2 regions of the Alkalibacter saccharofermentans DSM 14828 genome follow, and region 1 is predicted to be linked to the other one. Evidence: a T-box and tRNA genes for the amino acid it is inferred to sense, from the RefSeq annotation. Region 1 holds a T-box; the other holds one or more tRNA genes.
The links. A T-box is a leader RNA that pairs with one kind of tRNA and senses whether it is charged. The one in region 1 lies ahead of thrS (threonine--tRNA ligase), so its partner is inferred to be a tRNA-Thr.
Positions count from the first base shown of each region.

Region 2: it has a tRNA-Thr gene. The T-box ahead of thrS (threonine--tRNA ligase) is inferred to sense a tRNA for this amino acid. The anticodon was not compared.

Region 1 is NZ_FQTU01000003.1:142,069-147,141, reverse strand. It holds gene thrS (threonine--tRNA ligase) at 187-2,094, opposite strand; T-box leader at 2,135-2,335, opposite strand; gene BUB93_RS03635 (HAD family hydrolase) at 2,378-3,100, opposite strand; gene BUB93_RS03630 (DUF6873 family GME fold protein) at 3,173-3,886, opposite strand; gene BUB93_RS03625 (aminotransferase class IV) at 3,883-4,704, opposite strand; gene BUB93_RS03620 (nucleoside triphosphate pyrophosphohydrolase) at 4,830-5,073, shown strand, end outside.
Region 2 is NZ_FQTU01000015.1:53,322-58,394, reverse strand. It holds gene BUB93_RS09695 (lysophospholipid acyltransferase family protein) at 1-525, shown strand, start outside; gene BUB93_RS09690 (bifunctional 4-hydroxy-3-methylbut-2-enyl diphosphate reductase/30S ribosomal protein S1) at 536-2,557, shown strand; tRNA gene BUB93_RS09685 (tRNA-Thr) at 2,653-2,727, opposite strand; tRNA gene BUB93_RS09680 (tRNA-Phe) at 2,760-2,835, opposite strand; tRNA gene BUB93_RS09675 (tRNA-Ile) at 2,847-2,923, opposite strand; tRNA gene BUB93_RS09670 (tRNA-Pro) at 2,939-3,015, opposite strand; gene BUB93_RS09665 (MBL fold metallo-hydrolase RNA specificity domain-containing protein) at 3,091-4,668, shown strand; gene miaB (tRNA (N6-isopentenyl adenosine(37)-C2)-methylthiotransferase MiaB) at 4,772-5,073, shown strand, end outside.

The DNA.
Region 1 (5,073 bases):
TTGACTTATCGGCCTGTTAGCCTTTAAAGTTCCTATAAAATAAATAACAGGCAGGTAGAAATATCCACCTGCCTTAATTAACAATTAAAACATATTGACCCGAATCCTTTAGAACCCAAGGTGAGAAGTGGACCTTCTACTTCGTTACCAAGGAATCATATCACATTCTTCGCTCCTGAGTCAACCTTAATTGCGTTTTTCTTTGATTTCATCCAAAAGATTTTTCAAAACATCCTCTTTCCCCAAGAAACCCAAGTCTCCTTCTCTTCTGGATCTTACGGAAACAGTCTTGGTATCAACTTCCTTTTGGCCTAGGATCAGCATATAAGGAGTCTTTTGAAGCTGGGCTTCACGGATCTTGTAACCTATTTTTTCATCCCTTAAATCCAGTTCGGCTCTGATGTTATTATCCTTCAACATAGCGGCAATCTCTTTAGCGTATTCGTGATGAGCAGGAGCTATAGGCATAATCCTCACCTGCTCGGGAGATAGCCATAAAGGGAATGCCCCTGCGTAGTGCTCTATAAGTATTCCTATGAATCTCTCGATGCTTCCCAACACTGTCCTGTGCACCATTACCGGTCTGTGCTTTTCACCGTCTGCGCCTATATACGTCAGATCAAATCTCTCAGGCATCTGAAAATCCAACTGTATCGTTCCACACTGCCAAGTCCTTCCTATGCAGTCTTCCAGGTGAAAGTCGATTTTGGGTCCATAAAACGCTCCGTCCCCTTCGTTTATACGGTAGTTTATAGCCTTCTCCTCCAGGGTTTCCCTCAAAGCATCAGTGGCTATATCCCAATCCTTGTCATCTCCCATTGCCTTTTCAGGTTTAGTTGAAAGCTCCACCCTGTATGTAAATCCAAAGACCTTGTAGATTTTATCTGTCAGCTCTATTACTTCTATGATTTGCTCCTTTATCTGTTCTTTGGTCATATAGATGTGGGCATCATCCTGAGTGAAGTTTCTCACCCTCATGAGCCCATGAAGAGCTCCTGAAAGCTCGTGTCTGTGGACCAATCCCAGTTCCGCCATCTTAATCGGAAGATCCCTGTATGAGTGCATAGCCCTTTTATACATAAGCATGCCACCTGGACAATTCATCGGCTTTACAGCAAACTCCCTGTCATCAATCTGAGTAAAGTACATATTTTCCTTGTAATGACCCCAGTGTCCGGATCTTTTCCAAAGCTCCACATCCAAAATCACAGGAGTTTTTATTTCTTGGTAATCGTACTTGTCATGCTCCTGTCTCCAGAAATTTTCAAGTACATTCCTTAGCACCATTCCCTTTGGATGGAAAAATGGAAATCCAGGACCTTCCTCTTGTATTGAAAACAAGTCCAGCTCTTTTCCCAGCTTTCTGTGATCTCTTCTCTTTGCCTCCTCCAAACGGTTGATATAATCGTCAAGCATTGCTTTTTTAGGATATGCCGTCCCGTATATCCTTTGGAGCATCTTGTTCTTTTCGTCACCTCTCCAGTAAGCTCCGGCGATGCTCAAGAGCTTGTATGCTTTTAGGTTCCCTGTGTTCATAAGATGGGGACCTGCACAGAGGTCTATAAATTCACCTTGTTGGTAAAAGCTGATTACCGAATCTTCAGGAAGGCCTTCTATCAGCTCTACCTTGTAGTCTTCCCCCATGTCCTTCATTTTTTCCATGGCTTCTTGTCTAGGCAGCTCGAACCTGTCTATCTTGTGCTTTTCCTTGATGATTTTTTTCATTTCTCCTTCGATCTTTTCCAGATCTTCAGGGGTGAATGTTTTCTCTACATCAAAATCGTAATAAAACCCGTTGTCTATAGCCGGACCGATAGCCAACTTCGCCTCTGGAAATATCCTCTTTACTGCTTGGGCCATTACATGCGTTGAGGTATGCCAATATGCATGTTTTCCTCCATCACTGTCGAATGTCAAGATGTTTAAGCTGCAATATTCATGTATTTCTTTCCTGAGATCCACCAGCTCGTCGTTAATCTCCGCAGCGCAGGCTACCCTTGCCAGACCTTCACTAATATCGTTAGCCACCTGAAACGCCGTAGTGGGTTTATCATATTCTTTAACGCTTCCATCTTTCAAAGTAATCTTTATCATTTTTATCCCTCCGTTTAAAATCAAAAAATCCCTTGCCGAAGCAAGGGACGTAATATACGCGGTTCCACCCTAATTGATTGAAATCCTCTCATCTTGATAACGGTCATCCCGGCTAGGCCTACTTGATTCAACCTGCAACTCCAAGGTGGTGCCCACAAGCCCTGATTTAAAAGCACTTTCAGCTTTGTGCCTTCTCTCTAAAAACCGGAATCTTGCAGCGTGTCCTGTTCATCGTCTTTGAAGTTATTATATTAAAGCTTTTAATCCATGTCAAATATTTTGTTTAGAGAATCTCCACATCCGCAGGGATCTGGTAGATGACATCCTTTCTCTCAACTATAATCCTTGCCTTTGCCCTTAGCTTGTCATCTGCCTGAAACTGTTCTACCAGTTTTTTGATAGGGTTTATGAGCACCGGATGACCCACCATGCTGAGCATGGCAAAATCCCCTGTTGTATCCCCGTAAGCGTAGCTTGAATCAAGATCAATCCCCAACTTGTTTACATATTCTTCAATTACCTTATTCTTGCTTTCCGACTCCCACATTGGCACGATCTCTCCTGTAAATTTGTTGTCTTCATCTATTAGGTATTCCGTGCCTATATAGTAGTCTACATCATATTTTTGGGCCATTTTCTCTACTAGAAAAGAGGGGCTCCCCGAAATAAATATTACCTTGTGGCCTTGGCTTAGGTGCCACTTTATCCTGTCTCTGGTGTACCTATATACCCGCTCCCCTTTAAGCTTGACTACTTGGTCTGTTATAAAGTTGATGTAATCCCTGTCCAGTCCCTTCATGCTGTCAAGATAGATCTGGGCGATCTCTAGGAGATAGTCTTCATAGTCTCCGTGCCTTTTAACCCAGTTTTCAAACTTCCGCTTTGCATTTCCATGCCAAATTGAAGGGTCTAAAACCTCGTATTTTATTAGTTTTTTAAAATGCTCCACCATAAGAGAGTCCCGGTACAGCGTTCCGTCTACATCGAAAAAGGCTGCCGTGTTCATGCCGCCACCTCCATTTATGTCTTTTTTTAAATATACCGCTATTTTGTTGATTCAAACAAAATAGCGGTATATTTAAACCTCCAATATGAAAATGCTTCCTATGTCCTCGAGGGCGCCCCCATGGAGTTCCACTAAATCATATCCAGCTTTTTTTATAAAAGCTCTCAATTCTTCACCGTAAAGGTATTTATCCGTGCTGCCGTTTAAAAAGACTACCTTCTCACTTTCATCCACTCCGCAGCAGCCTCCTATGAATCCGTAATCAAGTCCGGGCAGCAGAATCCCTCCGGGCGGGACAAGAAGGGTTTCTATGCCCAAACCTAAAGTTTTTTTTCCAATGACTGGATCAGAAGTTACTGCTCTGCTGCCGCCAATTGATATCATGGAGCACTTTGCGTATCCTTGTCTTACTCCGACCGGTTTTATGTTTTCTTTCGCGAGCTCTGCTCTCACGATGGAATCCGTATGCGACAGCTTGTGAAAATAGTACTTGCCGCATATTCCCACATTGTAATAGATGTTTTCAGGGTATTTTCCTTTAAGCTCCATTTGGCCTGTCAATACCTCCAAGCCAGCTTTTTTCATCGACCCCAAGGTTTCATGGTGAATTTTGGGATGGACGACTATTTTGTTCTTTCCGACGGGACATACTTGAATATCCCCATGAGAACTAATTGCTGTGTATAGATCCTCCAAAGGCTTAATGAAGATTAGCTTATCCACCAGCTTTAGAATGCTTTCTCTGGATTCCCTTCTTATTTCTTCAGATGCAAGACATATTTTCATTTAGGCATTTCCGCGCTCTCTATATCTCTTGATACTCTCTCCTCATACTTTTCAGCAAGCATCGAAACAGTTTTATCATTCAAGTCAAAATTCATGTCATCTATTTTAGATACTGAGAGCACTCCTATTGAAGTTCCTGTTAAAAATACCGCCTCGACTTCCTCCAACTCTTTCACCGAGATGTACTTTTCAGTTATATTTATAGATTCTTCCATACAAATGCTAAATATCTGTTTCCTTGTAATGCCAGGAAGAACGCTTCCTGCAGGAGCTGTATAGATGCCGTCTTTTTTAACAAAGAATACATTCGTTTTGCTGCCCTCTAAAATCTCGTTTTTCTCATCTACGAACAATAGCTCAAAAACTCCTTGATACTCCTGTTTTTCAAGGAGATCCTTGTATGATTCAGCAGTGCTTTTTATATTGGGATCCTTTCGTCTGCCTTTATAAGTCCTGGCTAAAACCCCCAAATCCCTTGATAACTCAGGGGGAGCTGCAGTTTTTAACAAGTACATCATCAGGTCGTATCCATCCTCATTTGGGGATATTACGATTCTTACGTTGACACCTGGGATATCATTGATATCAATCAACTCCCATACCTGCTTTTTTATGGTTTCCATATCGGGAAGGTCTTTAAATCCCGCCATCTCCAAGGATATCTTGAATCTATTCAAATGATCCTTTAAAAACAACGGTTTGCCCCTTAAGACCTTCATCACTTCGTATATGCTAGATCCCTTAAAGGAAACATCACCTTTTGCGGTTACCAGAACTTTTCCGTTTAATAAAAAATATTTCCCAACCATCTCTGCCATGTCATATCACTCCAAATATCATTCTAGTTTTATCTTACCACAAGGTTTGTTATAGAGTATAGTTTTAATCATTTCATTATTGGATATATATATTGTAAATATTAAAACTTCGGGAAGGTGAAATCATGAAAATTACTTACAACAAGCTTATTCGAGACAAAATTCCAGAGCTCATAGAAAAAAGCGGCAGAAAGCACTCCGTTAAAGAATTAAACGAGAAAGAGTACCATGATGCCTTGATAGATAAAATCATCGAAGAGATTCAAGAGTTTAGGGAGTCCGACAACGAGGAGGAGCTAGCAGACATTTATGAGGCTTTAGAATGCCTTGTCGAGTTGAAGGATTATGAACCTATGCATATAGATTATC
Region 2 (5,073 bases), on a different contig from region 1:
GACATAAGAGGAAAAGAAAATATACCCAAAGGGGTTCCGCTTATAATAAGTTCAAATCATATTCATTGGGCGGATCCCGTCATAGTAGCCTGCAGGACCGGAAAAAGGCACATAAGCTTCCTAGGAAAGCGAGAGCTTTTCAAGAACAAGATTTTTTCGTGGGTTTTGCACAAGCTTACCGTCATACCCGTAAGAAGGGGAGAAGCGGATGTGAATGCGATAAAAAGCGCCTTAAGGGTACTTAAAAACGGCAAGGTGCTGGGAATATTTCCAGAGGGAACGAGAGTCAAGGAAGGCGTGGAGAGAGATCCTCAATCCGGTCTCGTAGTTCTGGCTCTAAAATCAAAATGCGATGTTATACCTGTAGGTTTGAGGGGTAACTATAAATTTAGAAGCACTATTCACATTAACGTAGGTGAGCCCATCAGTTTGAAGGAGTATTACGGTGTGAAAAATGACAAGGAAAAGCTCAAGGAGATAAGTTTGATGATAATGGAAAGAATCAAAGAGCTGGCTAAGGGTTGAAGGTGGAGACATGAAAATAATCTTGGCTAAAAGCGCTGGTTACTGCTTTGGAGTAAACCAGGCGATGAAAAAGGTGGAAGACGCTCTTGAAAAGGGCGATGATAATATATTTACTTTGGGGCCTTTGATACATAATAGGCAAGTTACTGACAAGCTGGAGCAACAGGGAGTAAAGATTATTAGCGATGTTGGATCTGCTAGGGGCGGCGTCATCACAGTAAGGTCCCATGGCGTGGGTGCTGACATAATTGAAGAAATTGCCGAAAGCGGAATCGAGTTGATAGATGCAACTTGTCCATACGTAAAGAAAATACATAATAAAGTCAAGGAATACTATCAAAAGGATTACAAAATATTCATAGTAGGAGATAGGGCACATCCGGAAGTCATTGGAATAAACGGGTGGTGTGATTACAAGGGAGAAGTAATCAATGATAAAAATAGTGTGCCAATTGACCAAAAATATGATAAAATATGCGTTGTAGCGCAAACTACCATGAATCGCGGGATTTTCGAAGAAATATCTGAAGAGATAAAGAAATTATACCCTGAAGCAATTATTCTTAATACTATTTGCAATGCCACAAAAACCAGGCAGGAGGAGACGGCGCAGATTGCTAAGGAGTCCGACTGTATGATAATCGTTGGAGGCCGACATAGCTCTAATACAAAAAAGCTTGCCGACATCGGAAGGAAGCATTGCGAAAAAACAGTTCACATCGAAACAGCTGATGAATTGGATCTTGATATTTTGAAAGGCTGCGATACAGTAGGCATTACAGCAGGAGCATCAACACCCCATTGGATTATTAAGGAGGTTATCAATAAGATGACAAAATCATTTGAAGAAATGTTGAAAGATTCAGAAATGGAAGCATCCTACGAGGAGACTTTTAGAAGACTTGGAAAAGGAAGCATCGTGACTGGAAAGGTGATAGGAGTAAATAAGAATGAAATTTACTTAAATATCAACTACAAGGCTGATGCGATTCTATCCAAGGATGAATATACTGACGAGGATATCGACCTTACTGAAGAGGTAAAAGTCGAAGACGAAATAGAAGTAATGGTTACAAATTTAAACGACGGGAACGGAAACGTAGAAGTATCCAAAAAGAAGATCATACAAAAGAAGGCTTCAGAGGAGCTCTACAACGCATTCAACGAAAAGAGGCTTCTTGAAGGTTCTGTGATTAAAGCTGTCAAGGGTGGACTTATAGTTGATTTGGGCCTGGGTCAGGCATTCATGCCTGCATCACAGTACCACATGAGATTCGTAAAGGACTTGGAAACCTTGGTTGGCAAGAGCGTAAAAGGTCTTATAATCGAATTTGACAAAAGGAAAAATAGAGTCATTTTTTCTCAAAAGGTCGTATTGGAACAGGAATACAAGGAAAAGAAGGAACAAGAGACCAAAGCAAAGGACGAATTCATTAATTCAGTAGAAATTGAGAATATCTTGGAAGGTCCTATAAAATCAATTACTAATTTCGGTATTTTTGTAAAAGTAGGCCCCATTGATGGGTTCGTGCACATAAGCGACTTGTCTTGGGCAAGGGTAAAACATCCCTCTGACATGTACAAGATTGGGGACGAAGTAAAAGCCGTTGTAACTGAAGTCAACAAAGAAGAATACAAGATCAAGATGAGCATAAAGGAACTGAGTGAAGAGCCTTGGACTGTATTTTCCAAGAAGTACAACACAGGTGATGAAGTGGATGTTAAGATCACTAGAATTGCCCCTTTCGGAGCTTTTGCTGAGATTATGGAAGAGGTTGAAGGTTTGATTCACATAAGCGAACTGTCCCATGATAAGGTTGCAAAGGTAGAGGATGTATTGAATGCCGGCGATCAGGTTACGGCCAAGATAATAGGCATAAATGACGAACAAAAGAAGATTTCCTTGAGCATCAAAGAGCTTGTTGCAGAGCCGGCAAAAGAAATCGAAGTAAATGAGACGGTTTATGAGGATGAGTCAGACAATTCCATAGGGAATATCCTAGGAGATATTTTTGATCAGCAAGATAAATAAGTGAGCTAGGGCGGTTGAATTCAACCGCCCTTTTTGCACACTTGATTTTTAGATAAAATAAAAAAAGAACCGCAAAGCGATTCTAAAAGTTTCTATGGAGCTGGTGATAGGAATCGAACCTACAACCTGCTGATTACAAGTCAGCTGCTCTACCGTTGAGCCACACCAGCTTATAAATTTTTTTAAAAATTCCATTTTAAGATGGTGCCCAAGGGCGGAATCGAACCACCGACACGAGGATTTTCAGTCCTCTGCTCTACCGACTGAGCTACTTGGGCGAAAAAAAAGATGGTGGGCCTTCAGGGACTCGAACCCAGGACCTACCGGTTATGAGCCGGTTGCTCTAACCAACTGAGCTAAAGGCCCCCACGTGTGTTAAAATGGTCGAGGTGGAGGGATTCGAACCCCCGGCCCCATGGTCCCAAACCATGTGCGCTACCAAACTGCGCTACACCTCGTTCGTAGTGACAAATAATAATATACAACAAATAAAAAACTTTGTCAATCAATAAAATAAAAAAGGACGTGATTTTATGAAACTTTCTTTTTACGGCGCTGCTCAAATGGTTACAGGATCTTGTTTTCTGGCAGAAACCCATGGTAAAAAATTTTTAGTCGATTGCGGAATGTTCCAGGGTGGAAAGGAATTTGAAGAGCTGAACTACAAGGAGTTCCCCTTTGATCCTGCAGACTTGGACTTTATGCTGCTGACCCATGCCCACATTGATCACTCAGGGAGAATTCCTAAACTATGCAAAGAAGGCTTTACCGGGAAAATATATACAAATCATGCAACAGTTGAGCTTTGCGACATTATGCTTCAGGATAGCGGCCATATACAGGAGATGGAAAGTGAATGGAAAAACAGAAAAAGGCTGCGAAAGGGTCTGGATGAGAGGCCGCCCATGTACAATGTAGCCGATGCAGTGAATTCCATGAAGCAGTTCGCAGGGGTAGATTACAGGAAAGAAATAGAGATAGATTCCGCGCTTAAAGTCAGATTCATTAATTCAGGACATATGCTAGGCTCTGCCTTTGTGGAGATAAAGGTGTATGAAAACGGACGATGGAATGTCTATCTGTTCACTGGAGATATAGGAAATACGAATATACCATTATTAAAGGACCCTGCGACGGTTGAAGAAGTGGATTACCTGGTTATAGAATCCACCTATGGAGACAGAACTCATTCCAATGGAAGGGGACAAAGCAAGGAGCTGCTTTCCATTATCAAAAAAACAGCTGCGAAGGGAGGAAATATTGTGATACCATCCTTTGCTGTTGGCAGAACCCAGGAGGTATTGTATGATATAAACAAATATAAGGAAAAGGGTCTTTTGGGAGAATTCGATAAAATTCCAGTCTATGTGGACAGCCCGCTGGCGATAAAGGCTACTGAAATTTTCAGAAGAAACTGTAAGCATTTTGACAAGGAAACCAAAAAGATGATAGCCGAGGGAGACGATCCTCTACTCTTTGAAAACCTGCACTTCACATTGACAAGCGACGAATCGAAACAGATAAACTCCGATAAAAAAAGCAAGGTCATTATTTCCGCCAGCGGCATGTGCGAAGCGGGGAGGATAAAACATCATTTAAAGCACAACCTTTGGAGAAAGGAATCTTCTGTAGTGTTCGTGGGATATCAGGCCCCGGGGACACTGGGGTTTTCTTTGAAAACGGGAGTAGGCAAGGTAAGGATATTTGGTGAAGAAATTGCAGTTAAATCAGGGATATATTCTGTAGAAGGATTTTCAAGCCACGCTGATTTGGATGGAATCGTGGATTGGATAGGCTCAAACAAGAAGCTTCCGGAAAAGATGATACTGATTCATGGGGAAAAAGAAGGAATGGAAAACCTCAAAAACACTCTCGAGGACAAATTCCACAGAGAAGTGCTGATTCCAAACATGGGCGATACCATAGAAATTACTTACTCGGAGGAAATCATAGATCACAAGGATATCATTGAAGTGGAGGCGGCGGCAAAGGAAAAAATCACTTCAGAGCTGTACGAGCTAATTGATCTAGTGGAAAAAGGCTACGGAAAGCACGTGGATATGGACAAAGTAATTAATGACATAGAAAAACTTAAGGAGCTTATTTCTTAAACTAAGGGATATTTTCTCTCAATTTTATATATGAAATATGTTATAATTATTACTTGTGCAGAGGCAAAAGTCGAGCACCCATAAGTTTGAAAGGTGAGAGAAAATGAACTATAAAATTACTACTTACGGTTGTCAGATGAATGAAAATGACTCCGAAAAAATATCAGGGATGCTGATGGAGTTAGGGCATGTATCTGTCGAGGACGAAAATATGGCAGATATCGTGATACTTAATACCTGCAGCGTGAGAGAAAATGCAAACGATAAGTTCTTCGGACACCTTGGACGATACAAAAGGGTTAAAAGAGATAGACCGGAACTTATCCTTGCTATTTGCGGGTGCATGATGCAACAAGAGTCTGTGGTAGCCGAGGTCAAAAGCAAGCATAGGCACGTTGATATCGT